Regions from separate parts of the Nocardia sp. NPDC060259 genome, predicted to be linked through region 2. Evidence: riboswitches for the same ligand, from Rfam matches in the RefSeq annotation. Region 2 holds a riboswitch; each other region holds the start of a gene.
What was found. Region 2 has a riboswitch for cobalamin ahead of ACFWF2_RS18900 (FecCD family ABC transporter permease). Riboswitches for the same ligand answer to the same signal wherever they lie in the genome.
Positions count from the first base shown of each region.

Region 1: it holds a riboswitch for cobalamin, as region 2 does, so the genes downstream of both, metE (5-methyltetrahydropteroyltriglutamate--homocysteine S-methyltransferase) here and ACFWF2_RS18900 (FecCD family ABC transporter permease) in region 2, are expected to answer to the same signal.
Region 3: it holds a riboswitch for cobalamin, as region 2 does, so the genes downstream of both, ACFWF2_RS31310 (CbtB-domain containing protein) here and ACFWF2_RS18900 (FecCD family ABC transporter permease) in region 2, are expected to answer to the same signal.

Region 1 covers NZ_JBHXAY010000006.1:40,215-46,298, forward strand. Annotated here, with positions in the region: gene recG (ATP-dependent DNA helicase RecG) at 1-298, shown strand, start outside; gene ACFWF2_RS04620 (short-chain fatty acyl-CoA regulator family protein) at 302-1,726, opposite strand; gene metE (5-methyltetrahydropteroyltriglutamate--homocysteine S-methyltransferase) at 1,910-4,174, opposite strand; cobalamin riboswitch at 4,317-4,515, opposite strand; gene ACFWF2_RS04630 (pyruvate carboxylase) at 4,793-6,084, shown strand, end outside.
Region 2 covers NZ_JBHXAY010000049.1:74-6,157, reverse strand. Annotated here, with positions in the region: gene ACFWF2_RS18915 (ABC transporter ATP-binding protein) at 1-158, opposite strand, end outside; gene ACFWF2_RS18910 (ABC transporter permease) at 134-997, opposite strand; gene ACFWF2_RS18905 (ABC transporter substrate-binding protein) at 997-2,088, opposite strand; cobalamin riboswitch at 2,203-2,325, shown strand; gene ACFWF2_RS18900 (FecCD family ABC transporter permease) at 2,359-3,390, shown strand; gene ACFWF2_RS18895 (ABC transporter ATP-binding protein) at 3,387-4,469, shown strand; gene ACFWF2_RS18890 (ABC transporter substrate-binding protein) at 4,469-5,500, shown strand; gene ACFWF2_RS18885 (SRPBCC domain-containing protein) at 5,522-5,989, opposite strand.
Region 3 covers NZ_JBHXAY010000144.1:6,455-12,538, reverse strand. Annotated here, with positions in the region: gene ACFWF2_RS31325 (A/G-specific adenine glycosylase) at 85-963, shown strand; gene ACFWF2_RS31320 (alpha/beta fold hydrolase) at 975-1,715, opposite strand; gene ACFWF2_RS31315 (antibiotic biosynthesis monooxygenase family protein) at 1,772-2,095, shown strand; cobalamin riboswitch at 2,121-2,290, shown strand; gene ACFWF2_RS31310 (CbtB-domain containing protein) at 2,322-2,522, shown strand; gene ACFWF2_RS31305 (CbtA family protein) at 2,513-3,301, shown strand; gene ACFWF2_RS31300 (hypothetical protein) at 3,338-3,790, shown strand; gene ACFWF2_RS31295 (OsmC family peroxiredoxin) at 3,873-4,310, opposite strand; gene ACFWF2_RS31290 (SRPBCC domain-containing protein) at 4,384-4,827, opposite strand; gene ACFWF2_RS31285 (DMT family transporter) at 4,883-5,203, opposite strand; gene ACFWF2_RS31280 (FMN-dependent NADH-azoreductase) at 5,200-5,853, opposite strand; gene ACFWF2_RS31275 (TetR/AcrR family transcriptional regulator) at 5,961-6,084, shown strand, end outside.

The DNA of each region.
Region 1 (6,084 bases), on a different contig from region 2:
CGGGACGGCGATGGCCCGGCTGGAGGCGGTCGCCGCGACCACCGACGGCTTCGAACTCTCGGTGCTCGACCTGCGCCAGCGCCGCGAGGGTGACGTGCTCGGCGCCGCCCAATCCGGCACCGCCCGCTCGCTGAGACTGCTGTCGTTGCTCGACGACCTCGAGGTGATCACCGCGGCCCAGGAGCTGGCCAGGCAGGTCGTCGCCGACGATCCCGGCCTGGTGAAACACCCCGGCCTGGCGGGCATGATGGACGCCGCCGTCGACGGCGAACGCATCGAATACCTCGCGAAGTCCTGACGCTCAGCGCGGCAGGCGCGGATACGGCAGATCGGTGCTGGTGTGCTCGGCCACCGCCAGCGGCCGCCCGATCTGCGGAAACGCGCGCTGCGGGCACGAGGGCCGCTCGCACACCTTGCAGCCGGCCCCGATCGGGACCGCCACCTGCGGGTCGTCGAGCTGCAGGCCCTGGGAGTACACCAGCCGGTCGGCGTATTCGATATCGCAGCCGAGTCCGATGACGAAGTTCTTCGACGCCGCCCCGAACCCCTGGGGGCTGGCCGGGGTTGTGCGGGCGATCCACAGGTAGCGGCGTCCGTCGGGCATCTCCGAGATCTGGGTGAGGATCCGGCCCGGATGCGCGAACGCCTCGTGGGTAACCCACAGCGGGCAGCTGCCGCCTACCCGGGAGAAATGGAACGCGGTGGCGGACTGGCGTTTCGAGATGTTGCCCGCCCGGTCCGTACGGACCAGGAAGAACGGGACGCCACGCTGACCCTGGCGTTGCAGGGTGCTGAGCCGGTGGCAGACCGTCTCGAAACCGACCTCGAACCGCAGGGCGAGCAGGTCGGCGTCGTAGCGCAATTCCTCGGCCGACCGGAGGAACCGCCCGTAGGGCAGGATCAGCGCGCCCGCGAAGTAGTTGGCCAGTCCCACCCTGGCCAGGGTGCGGGATTCGCCGGTGAGCCCCCTGGACTCGGCGAGCACATTGTCGATCTCGCGACCGTAGAGCAGCAGGCCGAGGGTGGTGGCGATCTGGAAGGCACGCTGGCCGGGACGCAGCCGCCTGGCGAGGGTGAGTGTGCGGGTGTCGGGGTCGTAATGGCGTTTCGGGATGGTCGGGTCGGCGCCGTCGCCGCGGACCAGCACGGTGACGCCGGCGCGTTCCTCGGCGATCCTGGCCAGCTGGCGATCCAGCGAGCCGATGCTGAGGCCAGATTCCTCGAACAGTTGCTCGGCCGCGTGATCGAGGGTGGAGATGTGGTTGCGGTGGTCGTAGAAGAAGTCCCGCACGTCCTCGTACGGCATGGGGGTGCCCGGCGCGCCGCTGGGCGTGTCGACCCGTGACGACAGCAGATCGAGCTGATCGGTGGCCGCGCGCAACCTTCGGTGCATGGCGATGACGATCCGCGCGACCTCGGGGAGCCGGGTCGCGAGTTCCTCGACCTCGGTGATCGGCGCGGTGTCGCCGCCCCCCGCGGCTTCGACGAGCACCTCGTGCAGATCCGAGACCAGGCGCGCGTCGGAGTCGGCGGCGAAGAACTGCACGTCCAGATCGAAGGTCGAGTTCAGTTTCAGCAGAACGGGAATGGTGAGCGGGCGCTGATCGCGCTCGAGCTGATTGAGATAGCTGGGGGAGAGATCCAGCGATTTCGCGAGCGCCGCCTGAGTCATCCGTCGTTCTTCACGCAGCCGTCGTAGCCTGGCCCCCGCGTACATCTTCCGCACGCCGAGATCCTAACTCTCCGGGTTTGCAATGTTCGCTCGAAATGGCGATTGTCCTGGGAGAAGTCCAGTCCTGCAAGGGAATTTACCTGTGACTACTGGTGCGTAACGTGCGAAGGGGGACGGCGGTGGCAGGCGGGACTCGCCGCCCCGGACGGATTCGCCCCGTCCGGGGCAGCGGTCCGCTCAGCGCAGTGCGGCCGCCGCCGTCACCAGGTTGCGCAGCGACGCCTCGACCTCCGCCGGGCCACGGGTCTTGAGACCGCAGTCGGGGTTCACCCAGAGCCGTTCGGCGGGCACCGCTTTCAGCGCGGCGGCCAGCGAGGTGGTGATCTCCTCGACCGAGGGCACCCGCGGGGAGTGGATGTCGTAGACGCCGGGGCCGACCCCGAGCGCGAAACCGGCCGCGTTCAGGTCGTCGAGGACCTCCATGTGCGAGCGCGCCGCCTCGATCGAGGTGACATCGGCGTCCAGGCCCGCGATCGCCGAGATCACCTCACCGAACTCCGAGTAGCACAGGTGGGTGTGCACCTGGGTGGTGTCGGCGACACCGGCGGTCGAGAGCCGGAACGAGTCCACCGACCACCGCAGGTAGGCGGGCTGATCCGCCGCGCGCAGCGGCAGCAGTTCGCGCAGGGCGGGCTCGTCGACCTGGATGATCCGGGTCCCCTGGGCTTCCAGGTCGACCGTCTCGTCGCGGATCGCCAGCGCGACCTGACGCGCCGACTCGCCCAGCGGCTGGTCGTCGCGGACGAACGACCACGCCAGGATCGTCACCGGGCCGGTGAGCATGCCCTTGACCGGCTTGCTGGTCAGCGACTGGGCGTGGCCGATCCACGACAGCGTCATCGGCTCCGGGCGCGAGACGTCGCCGAACAGGATCGGCGGACGCACGCAGCGGGTGCCGTAGGACTGCACCCAGCCGTTCTCGGTGGCGGCGAAGCCGTCGAGGAGTTCGGCGAAGTACTGCACCATGTCGTTGCGTTCGGGCTCGCCGTGTACCAGTACGTCCAGGCCCAGCTTCTCCTGCAGCGTGATCACCTCGGCGATCTCGGCCCGCATCCGGCGCACGTACTCGCCCTCGTCGATCTCGCCTTTGCGCAGCGCGGCGCGAGCCAGCCGGATCGCCGAGGTCTGCGGGTACGAGCCGATCGTGGTGGTCGGCAACAGCGGCAGATCGAGGTGATCGCGCTGCAGCGCCCGGCGCTCGTCGGCCGGGAGCCGGTTCAGATCGCCCTCGCCGAGTCCGGCCAGCCGGGCCCGCACCTGCTCGTTGTGCAGGCGGGGGTCGGTCCGGCGGGATTCGGCGGCATCGCGGGCCGCGGCCAGCTCGGTGGCAACGGCGTCGGTGCCCGAGGTCAGGGCCGTGGCGAGGACGCGCACCTCCGCGACCTTCTCGGCGCCGAAGGCCAGCCACGACCGCAGCCGCTCGTCGAGCCCGGTCTCGGGGGTCAGCGAATACGGCACGTGCAGCAGCGAGGCCGAGCTGGACACGGCCACGGAGGCGACGCTGCCGAGCAGGGCGCCCAGCGTGCCGAGTGCGGCGTCGAGATCGGTGCGCCAGATGTTGCGTCCGTCGACGACACCGGCGACGAGCAGCTTGCCTGCCAGCGCGGGCAGCACCGCGATGTCGGCGAGCTTCGTGCCCGCGGTGAAGTCGACCGCGATGCCGTCGACGGCGGTGTCGGCGAGGGCGCCCAGTGCCGCGTCGGGATGCCCGAAGTAGGTCGCGACCAGGATCGCGGGCCGCTGCGGCACGCGCGACAGCGCGGTGTAGGTCTCGCGGACGGCGGCGAGCTCGGCCTCGGTGAGGTCGGTGACCAGCACCGGCTCGTCGATCTGCACCCACTGCGCGCCCGCGTCGGCCAGCTGGGTCAGCAGGTCGCCGTAGAGCGCGACCAGCTCGGGCAGCCGATCGAGGGCGTTGCTGTCGGCCGCCTTGGCCAGCTTCAGGAACGTGAGCGGGCCGATCACCACCGGCCGCGCCTGCACGCCGAGTTCGATCGCCTCGGCCAGTTCGGCCAGCAGCTTCTCGGGGTGCAGGGAGAACGTGGTGGCCGCGTCGATCTCGGGCACCAGGTAGTGGTAGTTGGTGTCGAACCACTTGGTCATTTCCAGCGGGGCGACGGTGTCGGTGCCGCGCGCGGCCGCGAAGTAGCGGTCGAGCGGGTCGGCGATCGCGGCCACGCGGGGCGGTAGCGCGCCGAGCAGGACTGCGGTGTCGAGCATCTGGTCGTAGTAGGAGAAGGTGCCGACCGGCACCGAATCCAGTCCGGCCGCCTGCGATTCGGCGAACTGCGCCCGGCGCAGCTTGCGGCCGACGGCGTGCAGGTGCTCGGCATCGACGCGGCCCGCCCAGTAGGCCTCGGTGGCGCGCTTGAGTTCCCGGTTCGGGCCGACCCGCGGCAGGCCGAGAACCGTTGCGGTGAACGGAGAGTGCGAAACAGTCACGGAGATTCTCCAGTGTCGTGCAGGGAGAGCCGTCGCCTTACCGCGGGCAGCCGCCGACACCGGAGGGACCCGCCGCGAAGACGCGACAGGTCGGCACAGGTGGTCAGCGCGCCCGATCCACGAGGCGGTGGCCGCCGGATACGGCGTATCCGGCACAGTCGGCAGGTCTTCGGACTCGCTGGCACCGGTCGTGTGTTCGACCGACCTACTGGCCGTCGCTTCCCAGGCATCGTGCCCAGTGCTGTTGACGGCGGTCGTTCCTGCATACCGCTGCGGGACAGTCCCGGATTCTCACCGGGTTCCCTCTTCACCCGGCGCGCGGCGACGCGTGCCCGGGTTTCGACGCCGGCGCGGGAGGTCGGGGCTCCGACTCTTCCACCGCGCAGGCGAACCAGCTGCATCACTCAGCATAGGGCCTCGCCGGCGGTGACAGCTACCGCCCTGCCGGTGCACCCGGCGTGACCTGCGCGTTGCGGGCGCACCGCCGACCGGTCGCCGCGGTGAGATGTGACGGCCGGATGAACGCAACTTCGCAGGTGGGCGGGTGTGCGATGTGAAGATTGCTGCGAAGGCACCTTGCGTGTCGGTCGCGCGGTCACGGCCGGGTACCGTGGTCGAATGTTCTCGAAAGTCTTGGTCGCCAATCGTGGTGAGATCGCCATTCGCGCCTTCCGCGCGGCATACGAACTCGGCATCGGAACGGTCGCGGTGTTCCCCCACGAGGACCGCAACTCCGTGCACCGGCTGAAGGCGGCCGAGTCGTATCAGATCGGCGAGGAAGGGCACCCGGTCCGGGCGTACCTGTCGATCGAGGCGATCATCGACGCGGCCAAGTCGGCGGGCGCCGACGCCATCTACCCCGGTTACGGCTTCCTGTCGGAGAACCCTGATCTCGCCGCGGCCTGTGAGCGTGCGGGCATCACCTTCATCGGTCCCTCGGCCTCGGTGCTCGAGATGGCCGGTAACAAGGCCACCGCCATCGCCGCGGCCAAGGCTGCCGGGCTGCCGGTGTTGAAGTCGAGCGAGCCCAGCGCCGACATCGACGCGCTGCTGGCCGCGTCGCAGGAGTTCGAGTACCCGATCTTCGTCAAGGCTGTGGCCGGTGGTGGTGGTCGCGGTATGCGCCGGGTCGCCGCGCCGGAGCAGTTGCGCGAGTCGATCGAGGCGGCCTCGCGTGAGGCCGAGTCGGCGTTCGGTGATCCGACGGTGTTCCTCGAGCAGGCGGTGGTGAACCCGCGCCACATCGAGGTGCAGATTCTGGCCGACCAGCACGGCAATGTGATGCACCTGTTCGAACGGGACTGCTCGCTGCAGCGCCGTCATCAGAAGGTGATCGAGCTCGCGCCCGCCCCGAACCTGGATCCCGCACTGCGGGAACGGATTTGCGCCGACGCCGTGGCTTTCGCCCGCCAGATCGGATACAGCAACGCGGGCACGGTCGAGTTCCTGCTCGACGAGCGTGGCAAGCACGTGTTCATCGAGATGAACCCGCGGATCCAGGTCGAGCACACGGTGACCGAGGAGATCACCGATGTCGACCTGGTGCAGTCGCAGTTGCGGATCGCCTCCGGCGAGACCCTCGCCGACCTCGGCCTGAGCCAGGACAAGGTATCCATCCGTGGCGCCGCGCTGCAGTGCCGTATCACCACCGAGGATCCGGCCAACGGCTTCCGTCCCGACACCGGCCGCATCACCGCCTACCGCACCCCCGGCGGCGCGGGCATCCGTCTCGACGGCGGCGCGAACCTGGGCGCGGAGATCGGCGCCTACTTCGACTCGATGCTGGTCAAGCTGACCTGCCGTGGTCGCGACCTGCCCGCAGCGGCCGCCCGCGCCCGTCGCGCGCTGGCCGAGTTCCGTATCCGTGGCGTCACGACCAACATCCCGTTCCTGCTGTCGGTGCTCGACGA
Region 2 (6,084 bases):
TTGCCGGAACCGCTGCGGCCGAGCAGGGCGACGAATTCGCCGCGCCGGATCTCGATGTCGATGCCGTTCAACACGATTCGATCACCGAAGCCGCGGGTGAGTGCGCCGGTGCGCACCACGATCCGCTCCTCGTTCAGTCGCCCAGTGTCTGTCGCCATGCCAGCGCCTTCCGTTCCGCCGCCCGCACGGCGAGGTCGCCGAAGAGCCCGAGGAGTCCGTAGATCACCAGACCGACGACGATCACGTCGATCTGTCCGTAGGTGCGCGCCTGCGTCATCAGATAGCCGATGCCGCTGGTCGCGTTGACCTGTTCGACCACGACCAGCGCCAGCCAGGAGATGGTCACCGCCAGCCGCAATCCGAGGAAGAATCCGGGCAGCGACCCGGGCAGCGCGACCCGCCGCAGAAAGCCCAACCACGACAGCCCGACCGTCTCGGCGAGCTCCACATACCGGGCATCCACGCTGCGCAGCGAGGCGTGGGTGTTGATGTAGACCGGGATCAGCACGCTGGTCGTGATGACGATCAGCTTCATCTCCTCGCCGATGCCGAACCAGACGATGAACAGCGGGATCAGCGCCAGTGTCGGAATCGAGCGCTTGATCTGCACCGGGCCGTCGACGACCGCCTCACCGAGCCGGCTCAACCCCGCCACCAGCGCGAGCACCACGCCGATCGCCACACCGAGTCCGAGCCCGATCACCGCGCGCTGCAGCGAGGTCAGCAGGTTGGACTGCAACCGCCCGTCGGCGATCAGGTCACCGGCGGTCTGGGCGACCGTCCACGGCGCGGGCAGCGTCTCGGGATCCAGTGCGCCCGTGGCCGATCCGAGCACCCACGCGCCGATGAGCAATGCCGGTCCGAGCGCGAAGCCGAACGGAATCGGCTTGCCCGGTCCGAGCCTGCGCCCGCCCCGCCCGCGCGGCGCGAGCGCCTCGACCGGGGCGGCGGTGCCGGTGCGGATGCGCCGCAGCACACCCGCGTCGATGGTCGCCATCAGCTCGTCGCCGGCGCGAACGCCGCCCCGCTGGTGGTGACCGCCTCGGTGACCGCGGCATCGAAGCGCAGATCGAAGCCGTCCACGGCCTTGATCTTCTTCGGCAGCTCACCCACGGCGTCGATCGCGTCGATGGTGGTCTGCTGGCGGACAACCAACTGCTGATCCAGGTGCGGGAACGTGTAGGTGCCGAGCGAGTCGATGATCCGCTTCGCGTCGTCGGCGCTGACCTTCTGGATCTCGACGTAATACTTGGTCGCCCATTCCTCGCGGTGTGTGTTGGTCCAGTTCCAGGCCCGCACGAACGCACCGACGAGGGCACGGGTGGCCGCTGCCTTCGCCGGGTCCTGCACCACCGCGCGGCGCGCGTACAGGTAGGCCAGGCCGCTGTAGATGCCGGTGGTCTCCGAGTCCGGGATCAGAGACGTGCCCTGGGTGCGCAGCAGGCGGGTGACATTGGGTTCGATCAGCGGAGCCACGTCGACCTGACCGGTGCGCACGGCGTCGAGGAATTCCGCCAGCTGCAGCCGGACCAACTGCACGTCGGTCGGCTTCAGCCCCGCCTTGGTCAGCGCCTTGAGCACCGCGGCCTGCTGCGCGGTTCCCTCGGCGTAGGCGATCTTCTTGCCCTTCAGATCCGTGAGCTTCGTGATCGCGCGCCCCGGCGCGACAGCGAGTTTCAGCGCCTGCGGGTTGGTCTGGTACGAGCCGACGATCGGCACGTCCTGCCCGGCGGCCAGCGCGTGGATCGGCGGAACGTCACCCACCTGGCCCACATCGGCCGCGCCTGCCCGGAACGCCTCGAGAATGGCCGGCCCTCCGATGAAGTTGGCGAACTCGATCTTGAACGGCAGCTTGTCCAGCTCACCGGACAGGCGAAGGGCCGACTGCAGCCGCTCCTGCTGATCGGCGACGATCAGGGTGGTGCCCGGCGGCACCTCGGTCGGCAGCGGCGTGTCAGGGGTGCCGACCGGAGCGTCACTGCCGTTCGAGCAGCCGCTCAGGCCGAGCGTCGCCACGGTAGCCATCGCGAGGAGCGCGGCGGTGGCTCGGCCACGCAGGCCGGGCAGGAAGGTGTGCGGTCGGTGCATGTACGGATTGAAGCAATCGGGCGGTTCACCGAACAGCTTTAGCCTTACCGTGATTGGAACCCGGCCGCGCGCGCCGCCAGCCGTCGCCGTCCCCGGTAGATCTCTGGCACGGGGTGCCGCGCTACAGTCGATGGGTCCTCCCCGGTGGGTGCGGGAATCCGGTGCAATTCCGGAACGGTCGCGCCACTGTGATCGCCTCGCGGCGAGAGTCAGACCTCCCTCGCCGGGCACCCTCCGAAAGGGCCGCGCCTTGCCTGTGGTGAACCCGCGATGATCCGTGCCCGGATCTCGCTCGCCTTACCCCTGCTCGGGGCACTGTTACTGGTCGCCATGCTCGGCGCCACCGGCTTCGGCGCCGAGATCGTCCCTGTGTCCGCGGTGCTCGACACCCTCGGCGCCCGCCTGACCGGGACGACACCCGCCGACCTGGGCATCGACACCATCGTCTGGCAGCTCCGAGTGCCACGCACGGTCCTGGCCGCGGTCGTCGGCGCCGGACTGGCGCTGGCCGGGGCGGCGATGCAGACCCTGGTGCGCAATCCACTCGCCGATCCCTACCTGCTCGGTGTCTCCTCCGGCGCGGGCGTAGGCGCGGCCGCGGTGATCACCTCGGGCCTGTTCGCCGGCGCGGGCATCTGGGCGCTCTCGGGCGGCGCGCTGGCCGGTGCGTTCGGCGCGGCCACCCTCGTCTTCCTCGTCGCCTTCGCCCAGGGTGGTCTGACGCCGCTGCGATTGGTCCTCACCGGCACCGTGCTCGGCTCGGCCTTCGCGGCGTTCAGCAGCTACCTGGTGTTCCGCAGCACCGATCCCGCCGCCGCGCAGTCCGTGCTGTTCTGGCTGCTCGGCAGCCTGGCGGGCGCGGACTGGACGACACTCGCGGTGCCGCTGGTCGTCGTGCTGGTCGCCGGTGTCGTCTTGATGGCCATCGCCGGGTGGCTCGACGCGCTCACTCTAGGCGCGACCACCGCGTCGTCGATCGGTGTTCCGGTGAAGGAACTGCGCATCGGCCTGTTCGTCCTGCTGGCGGTCCTCGTCGGTGTGCTGGTCGCGGTGTCGGGCGGAATCGGCTTCGTCGGGCTGGTGGTCCCTCATGCCGCGCGCATGATCGTCGGTCCGCGCCACCGCAATCTCCTCCCCGCCTGTGCCTTGTGCGGCGCGCTGTTCCTCGTCGTCGCCGACGCCGCGACCCGGGTCCTGGTGCGCCCCACCGAGATCCCCGTCGGCGTCCTCACCGGTCTGATCGGCGCACCGGCCTTCCTGCTCCTGATGGGCAGACGGCGCTACCAGTTCGGCACCTCATGACCGCGCACGACCACACTGCTCGTCGTCCGGCACCGGCCTCCGACGGCGAGCCCGGCAGGTACGCGGGTGACCAGGGCGCCACGCTGTCCCCGCAGCGCGTCGATTCCGCCGGTCCGAATCGTCACGGCGACCGGTCCGACGCGCGCACCGCGGCGGATGGTCCCGGCGAGGCCCGTACCCACGTCCCGCGGGCAGCGACGGACGATCTCCTCGACGACCGGGCGAACGGCACCGAGCACCGCGATGGCAGCGCTGAAGCCCACGGGAACGTCGACAGCGCGGCCCGATCGAACGCCGCGCTGCCCGGGGCGGTGCGGGTGGTCGAGCTGACGTGTTCTGTCGGCAGGCGGAATATCGTTGTCGGCGCAGACTTTTCGATCGAGCCGGGCGAGACCTTGGGCATTGTCGGGCCCAACGGCAGCGGCAAGACGACACTGCTGCGGACGCTGGCCGGTATTGGGAAGCCCGCGCGGGGACAGGTGCTCATCGACGGTCAGGTCCTGCACGACCTGCGTCCGCGCCAACGCGCGACGACCGTCGCTCTGGTCGCACAGGACGAGAGTCCCTCCGCCGACATGCTCGTCGGCGAGGTGGTCGCGTTGGGGCTGACCCCCTATCTGCCGCCGTGGGGACTCGGCGCACCGCGGGAACGTCAGCAGGTCTTGGAAGCGCTCGCCGCGGTCGACCTCGCTGGTTTCGCCGATCGACCGGTGCAGCAGTTGTCGGGCGGCGAACGTCAGCGCGCGCTGCTGGCCCGAGCGCTGCTACAAGACACCCCGGTCCTGCTCCTCGACGAGCCGACCAACCACCTCGACGTCACCCACCAGCTCGACCTTCTCGGCCTGGTGCGCGGACTGCGGCGCACCGTCGTCGCCGCCCTGCACGATCTGTCGCTGGCCGACCGCTACTGCGATCGGATCATCGTGCTGCACAACGGCTCCGCCCGACCACCGGCCCCGCCCGCGCAAGCACTGACGCCCGAGGTCGTCGCCGAGGTGTTCGGTGTCGACGCGGCCCGCGTCAAGCATCCGGCGACCGGCGAAGAACACCTGTTGATCACCCCGCGAAAGGCGCGATGATGAAGAACACCGGCCGCATCCTGGTCACCACCGCACTCGCCGCCGTCCTGGCGGCCTGCACCGGCACGACGGCAGACACCGCGACGACGATCAGCGTGCGCAACTGCGGCAAGGACACTCCGTTCCCCGCGCCCGCGCAGCGGCTGTTCGTCAACGACGGCAACCTCATCTCGATGGTCCTCGCCCTCGGCGCGCAGGACCAGGTGGCCGCCGTGTCGAGCATCCAGCGCGACGCCGACACCCTGCGCAAGCACTACGGCGCCGCCGTCGTCGACGGACTGAAATCCGTCGCCCCCGAATACCCGTCCCGCGAAACCGTGCTCGCACAGCGCCCGGACGTCATGGTGGCCGGCTGGAGCTACGGCTACGACGAGGCGAGCAACCTCACCCCCTCCTCCCTGCAGAAGGACGGCGTCGCGGCCTACATCCTCACCGAGAGCTGCCGCCAACAGGACGGCGCCGCCGCGCGCGGCACGGTCGAACCGTGGACCGCGCTGCGCACCGACCTGACCGATCTGGGCGCGATCACCGGCAGGCCCGACCGCGCAGCGGAGGTCACCGCCGACCTCGACAGCAGGCTCGCCGCCTTGTCCGCGGCACCGAAACCGGCGAAGGCGCCGACCGTCTTCCTGTTCGACAGCGGCACCGACACCATCTACTCCAGCGGGAAATTCGGTGCGCCCCAGGCGATCCTCGAAGCCGCGGGCGCGCGCAACATCCTCGACGATGTCGCCGACACCTGGACCAAGGTCTCCTGGGAGCGGCTCGCCGCCGCCGACCCGGACGCCATCATGTTCGTCGACTACCCGGGGCAGACCTACACACAGAAGGTCGATCTGCTGCGCACCAAACCGGGCATCAACGGCCTGCGCGCGGTCCGCGACGGCAGGTTCTTCAACCTGCCGTACGCACTGTGGACCAGCGGCCCGCTCAATATCGACGCCGCCGAGCAGATCCGCAAGCAGCTCGAAGCCTGGAACCTCGTGCCTGCGTCGAATATGACGCCGCGCGCCGACGACGCGGTCCGCTGACCTCGCGCCGGGTGCGGCCGGTCAGTCGACCGTGCCGCGCTCGGCCAACGCGACGATCTTCGCGAGCGCCACCTGCCAGGCCCTGTTGTTCTCGTCGAGGGTCATGCCCGGCGGCACACCCTCGTGCAGCACTTCGAGATCGGTACCTCCTGCTGCGTCGGCCAACACGAAGGTCATGGTCTGCTCGCCTGCCATATCCGGTATATCGGTGACGAACTCCAGGACCTGCTCCAGCCGCTCATCCTGGATCAGTGTCAGGAACCGTCCGTAGTACGCGTGGTGCCGCGGCCTCGGCTTCCCCGTATCGGTCATCTCGTCCTCGGTGACGGTGATCGAGAAGACTCCGCCCTCCTCCGGCTCGAACCGGTGCATCTCGCTGACCATCCCGTCGGGCACCATCCAGGCTCTGACGGAATCGGCATCGACCAGCAGCCGATACACGGTCGCGCGGGGCGCATTGATGTGCGTGCCGATCCTCGTGGTCGCCATAGCTCCACGGTAGCCCCAGAACCCGCCGAATGGTCGGTAGGGCACGAACGCAAAAAGGCCCTCCAACCGTAGTTGGAGGGCCTTTCGCAATGATG
Region 3 (6,084 bases), on a different contig from region 2:
CATTGTGCACACGCCCTTGGTTACCAGCGAGTCCGCCGCGTTACGCGTCGGCAAACACGGCCTGGCGGAGTGGGAACGGGAGCAGTGAGTATCGACGCCGAAGCCCTGCTGGACTGGTTCGCCGACACCGCGCGCGACCTGCCGTGGCGCAAGCCGGAAGCCACCGCGTGGCACATCCTGATGAGCGAGATCATGCTCCAGCAGACCCCGGTCGTTCGCGTCGAGCCGATCTGGCGGGAGTGGGTGGCGCGCTGGCCGGTGCCATCGGCGATGGCGGCGTCCTCCCAAGCCGAGGTGCTGCGGGCCTGGGGCAAGCTCGGGTACCCGCGGCGGGCGTTGCGGTTGCACGAGTGCGCGCGGGTGCTGGCCGCCGAGCACGGTGACGTGGTTCCCGCCGATGTCGACGTGCTGCTGAGCCTGCCCGGCATCGGCGCCTACACCGCCCGCGCGGTAGCCTGCTTCGCCTACGGCCAGCGAGTTCCGGTGGTGGACACCAATGTTCGCCGGGTGGTCGCGCGCGCGGTACACGGCCGCGAGCCGGGCAATCCGTCGTCGCGCGATCTCGCCGAGACCGAGGCGCTGCTGCCTGTCCCGGTGCCGCGCGCCGCGACGTTCTCTGCGGCGCTGATGGAGTTGGGCGCACTGGTGTGCACGGCCCGCAATCCCGACTGCGCCCGCTGCCCGCTGCCCGCCTGCGCGTGGGTCGATGCGGGCAAACCGGCCGCCGAGGTGGCCCGCAAGGTGCAGAAATACGAGGGCACCGACCGTCAGGCGCGTGGACGTCTGCTCGACGTGCTGCGCGACGCGTCCGGTCCCGTGGAACAGGTGCGCCTGGATCTGGCGTGGACGCGCGATCCCGGCCAGCGCGCACGGGCCCTGGATTCGCTGCTGGTCGACGGGTTGATCGAGCAGACCGAGGACGGGCTGTTCGCACTGGCCGGTGAAGGTGGCGCAGCGGGATAACCCGTCTGCGTTCAGAGCACGCGACGCAGGAAGCGACCGACGTGCTCGCGATAGGCCGCAGGTTGTTCGTCGTGCACCAGATGCCCGGCCCCGGCGATCCACACATACTCCGCACCGGGGTGCACGTCGGCCATCGCCCGCATCTGACCGGCCGGGGTGATGGTGTGCTCGCCTTCGATGAGCAGCGCGGGCACCTGCAGCGACTTCCATTCGGTCCAGAAGTCGCGCGTGCCCCATTCCTCGGAGATCGCCCGGAACGTGTCGACCTCGCCGTGCAGCCGGTAGCCGTCGGGCGCGGCGGTAAAGGCGCGCAGGAAGTAGGCGCCTGCGACCGGCCCGAAGTAGTCGAGCACCGCCTGGTCGTCGGCGAAGGGCTGCGGCCAGGAGTGGATCAACTCGGCCCAGTGGGCGGCGGTGCGGCCGGTGAAATCGGGCGCGATGTCCTCGACGACGATCGCGCGCACCCGTTCGGGATAGGTGGCGGCGAAGACCCAGCCGTGGATCGCGCCCATCGAATGCCCGACGATCACCATCGGCTCGGTGATCCCGGCGGTGAGCCCGGCGAGATCGGCGACGAACGCCTCGGTGCTGAGCTCGGCGGGCGGCACCCGGCCGTGACCCGCGGCGTCGACGGTGTAGACGTGGCCGAATTCGCGCAGCCACGGGAGCAGATCTGTCCAGGTGCGCGCGCTGCCCATCAGCCCGTGCAGCAGCAGGATCGGGACGCCGGTCCCGCCTTCGTCGTACAACACCCTGACGATTGTGCCCCAGAGCGGGATGTTTCCCGCGCGGTCGTATTGTCGGCGCTATGGCTGTTGTGAAGATCAATGCGATCGAGATCCCTGAAGGCGCGGGCCCCGAGCTGGAGAAGCGCTTCGCCGCCCGCGCGCACGCGGTGGAGAACTCCCCCGGTTTCCTCGGCTTCCAGTTGCTGCGCCCGGTGGCCGGCGACAACCGGTATTTCGTGGTGACGCAATGGGATTCGGAGGAATCGTTCGCCGCGTGGCGCGACGGTCCCGCCCGCGCCGCGCATGCCGGACACGGTGCCGAGGGCGAGCGTCCCAAGCCGGTGTCGACCGGTGCCTCGCTGCTCGAGTTCGAGGTCGTCCTGGACGTTCCCGCCAAGGCCTGACAACGGCGTTTCCGCTGGACATGCGGATGCGCGTATTGACGAGGGCGCCTCGCGACTGTCACAGTTCGAGGGAACACACGCGAGGGTGCGCGGTAATTCCGGTGAGATTCCGGAGCGGTCGCGCCACTGTTATCCATGTACCGGGTTCCCGGTGCCGGAGAGCCAGACACCGGCACCTTCGCACCACACTTCGACCGTGGGACGCGTATCCCTGAGGAGGACCCGAATGGCCATCGCGCATTCACCCAGCCGGGATACCGGCCTGGACACCCTGGCAACCGTGCTCGTCACGGTCGGTGTCGTTCTGCTTGCACTGCTCACCCTGTACCTGGTCGGGTTCGACCAGGGGGCCGTCTCGCGTAGCGGGATGTACCTGCACGAGCTGATGCACGACGGACGTCACCTGCTCGGTGTCCCGTGCCACTGACCGGATCACTCAAGACCCTGCTGCTGCGCGGCCTGCTGGCCGGCCTGATCGCCGGTCTGCTGGCCGCCACAGTGGGCTATTTCATCGGCGAAACCCAAGTGGACGCCGCGATCGCCATCGAAGAGGCCGCCGCTGCACCGGCCGAGCACGGACACGACGCGGCCGAGCCCGCTGGCCATTCCCATGGCGGGGAAGAAGAACCGCTGGTCAGCCGGTCCGGCCAGAAGGCGGGACAGTTCCTCGCGCTCGGGCTGGCCGGGATGGCGTTCGGCGCGCTGTTGGCGTCGGCGCTGAACTACGCCCGCCGGTTCACGGCGCTGACCGGGCCGAAGCTGTCGCTGTACGCCGCGGGATTCGCGTGGGCGGCGATCGTCGCGGTGCCGTTCTTCAAGTACCCGGCCAACCCGCCCGCCGTGGGTGATCCGGAGACGATCAACAACCGCACCTGGCTGTGGGTCGCCGCCGTCGTGCTCGGCCTGCTGGCCGTCGCGGCCGCGATCGCGGCCTACAAGGCGCTGGCCGGCCAGCTGGATACGCTCCGGCTGATCGCGGGGGTGGCCGCGTTCGTGCTGGTCACGACCGTCGGCTATGTGCTGCTGCCCGGCGTGAACGAGGTGGCCGACGACTTCCCGGCGACGCTGCTGTGGCGTTTCCGGGTGGCCTCGCTCGCCGAAACCACCACGCTGTGGGTGGCTTTGGGGCTGGCCTTCGCCGCGCTCACCGAATTCGCCTCGCGCCGTAGCACTCCAGTAGTGGAGCGGGTCGCTACCGCAGGGTGATCCTCGCGAGTATCAGCGAGAGGCAGTGTCGGTGTCATGACCGGCACTGCCTTTTCCGTTTCCGCGTCCCGACCCCGCGCGGTGACCGTCGCGTTCTGCGGTCTCGTCACCGCTCTGGCCGCAGGCGCCGCCGAGGGAATGCTGCGCGCTGTTCGTGGCGGTGGGGAATTCGGCGCCACCGCAGCGGGATTGCTTCCCCGCCTCGCCATCTACCTGGTCGTCGGGGCCGTGGCGCTGTACATGGTGAACGGCAGCCGGGTGGCCCGCGCGCTGCTGACCGTCGGCATCGGCGTTGTCGGCTTGCTCTCGCTGATCATCGAGCCGCTGGCGGTCATGCTGTCGACCGACGACTTCGGCGAGCTGTTCGCCGGCCTTTCCCCCAGTTCGGCGGTGCTGGCCGGCTGCCGGGCCGTGCACATCCTGGCGGTGGTGATTGCCATTCCGGCGATGTACACACCAGCCGGGCATCGGTGGTTCACCCAGCGCTGACCCGGCATTTTCGTGCAATCCGGCCCCTGCCAGTCAGTTTTCCGACTGGACAGCGGCGAACTGCACGAAAATGCCGGACGGATCAGATCAGTTCGGCGTCCAGCTCGACCTCGGCGACGCCGGCCAGCGCCTTGCTGACCGGGCAGCCGTTCTTGGCGGCGGTGGCCGCGGTGTAGAAGCCCTCGGCGTCGAGCCCGCCGGCGACGGCGCGCACGGTCAGCTTGATCTTGCTGATCTGGAACCCACCGGCCGGGTCCGCCGCGAGCGTGACGTCGGCGGTGACATCCAGGCTTTCCGGGGTGCCGCCCGCATTGGCGATCTCGGCCGAGAGCGCCATCGAGTAGCACGACGAGTGCGCCGCCGCGATCAGCTCTTCCGGGCTGGTGCCCTCGGCGACTTCGGCAGCGCGGCGCGGGAAGGTCACATCGAACTTGCCCGCGCCGGAGCTGACCAGTTCGACCTGCCCGGAACCGTCCTGCAGTCCGCCTGCCCAGAGGGTGCGTGCGCTACGAGTCGGCATGGCAATCCTTTCGATTCGGTGGGTGTTGCGTCCGGTGACGAACCTACTCGGATCCCGTCCGGAGTTCGCCGGCTCAGGCGACGCCGGTGACCTCGTCCAGCCGCTCCAGCATCGCCGGCCAGACCTGCTGGTGCAGGTCACGGAGGGCTGCGGTGGGGAAGCCGGAATGGCGCAGGCGCAGCCGGATGCCGCGTGGCTGCTTGAGGAATTCCGCCGCGACCACGGTCTCCACGCCGTCGGTGGCGGCGGTGACCCAGGTGAATTCGATCCGCCGGTCCGGTTCCAGCAGCAGGATGCGGCCGTAGTGCGGGTTGCGCTTGTCGGCCGAGCCGGTGTCGAAGTAGAGCGGCTCGTTCACGGCGGGGCGCATGAGGACCGATCCGGGAACGGCCAGCCACAGGTCGAGGCCCCGGGTCCAGGCCGCGTAGAGCAGGCTGGGCGAGGCTTTCATCACGCGCTCGACCGTGAGCTCGTGCGGTCGCGCAGACAGGTCCGGGGGGCGAACTGGCTGGTCCATCAGCCGACCTTACCTGCCCGGACCGGCCGATCACCGCATCGGCTGTGCGACAGCGTCACTCGGGATTGGTGACGCGGGCGAGCACGATCCCGCCGAGGATCAGCGCCAGTGCCAGCATGCGGCCCGCGCTGAGCGGATCCTTGTGAACGAGGACGCCGAGACTGATCGCGCCGAGCGCGCCGATTCCGGTGAACACCGCGTAGGCGGTGCCGACCGGGAGGGTGTGCATGGCTCGCGAGAGCAGGTACACCGCGAGCGAGCCGAGGGCGATGCAGAGCAGGGTCGGGCCGGGTTTGGTGAAGTTCTCGGTGGGTTTGATGGTCTGCGACCAGATGATCTCGACGAGGCCGGCGAGGCCGAGTACTACCCAGCTCATTTCGCGTAATCCTGTGCGAGCAGCCGCACTTCGCTCAGCGCGGCGGCGAGCGAGACCTCGTGCGCGGCGCGCAGGTGGGCCAGGTTCGGGTCCTGCACGGCGTTGGCGAGTTCGGCGTGGACGAACACGGTGTCGGTCACGGCGAAATGCCCGGCGAAGAAGTCGCGCAGGTAGCGCTCCTGGTAGTCGTAGGCGGCCTTCGGCGCGCCGGGCGAGTAGGCGCCGCCGCGGGCGCCGACGACCACGAACCTGCGCTCACCCAGCGACATGCGCGGGAAGGTGATCTGGTCGAGCCAGGCCTTGAGCGCGGCGGGGATCGAGTAGTTGTACATCGGGGTGCCGATGAGGATCACGTCGGCGGCGAGTACCTGCGCGAGCAGTGGTTCGACGATCTTCCATGCGGTCTTCGCGGCAGGGGTCACGGCCAGCTCGGGGAGCCGATCGAGATCGGTGCCACCCGCGGCGAGGACGCCGTCGCAGAGTTCGGTCCAGCCCTCGCCGATGAACGGTGTCGGCTGGGCGGTCAGGTCGCGATAGGTGTACTCGCCGTCCGGCGCCTCGGCGCGCCAGGCCTGGACGAATTCCGCGCCGAGCCTGCGGCTCAGCGACCGGGTGCGAGCGCTGGCGTCGAGGTGCAGCAGGTGTGTCATGGTCGAGCCCTCCATAAATGGACATCATGTCCGCTTGTTGTGTCTCGACGATAGAACACAAGTGGACAGTCTGTCCATATATTCGTTTCTGGGCTACAGTCGACACCATGGAGCCCCGATCCGACCTGCTCACCGGCACGGCGCTGGACGCACCGCAGCCCGCGGAGCGCACCGACGCGGCCCGCAACCGGGCCAAGGTGCTGGCGGCGGCCGCCGAACTGTTCGCCACCC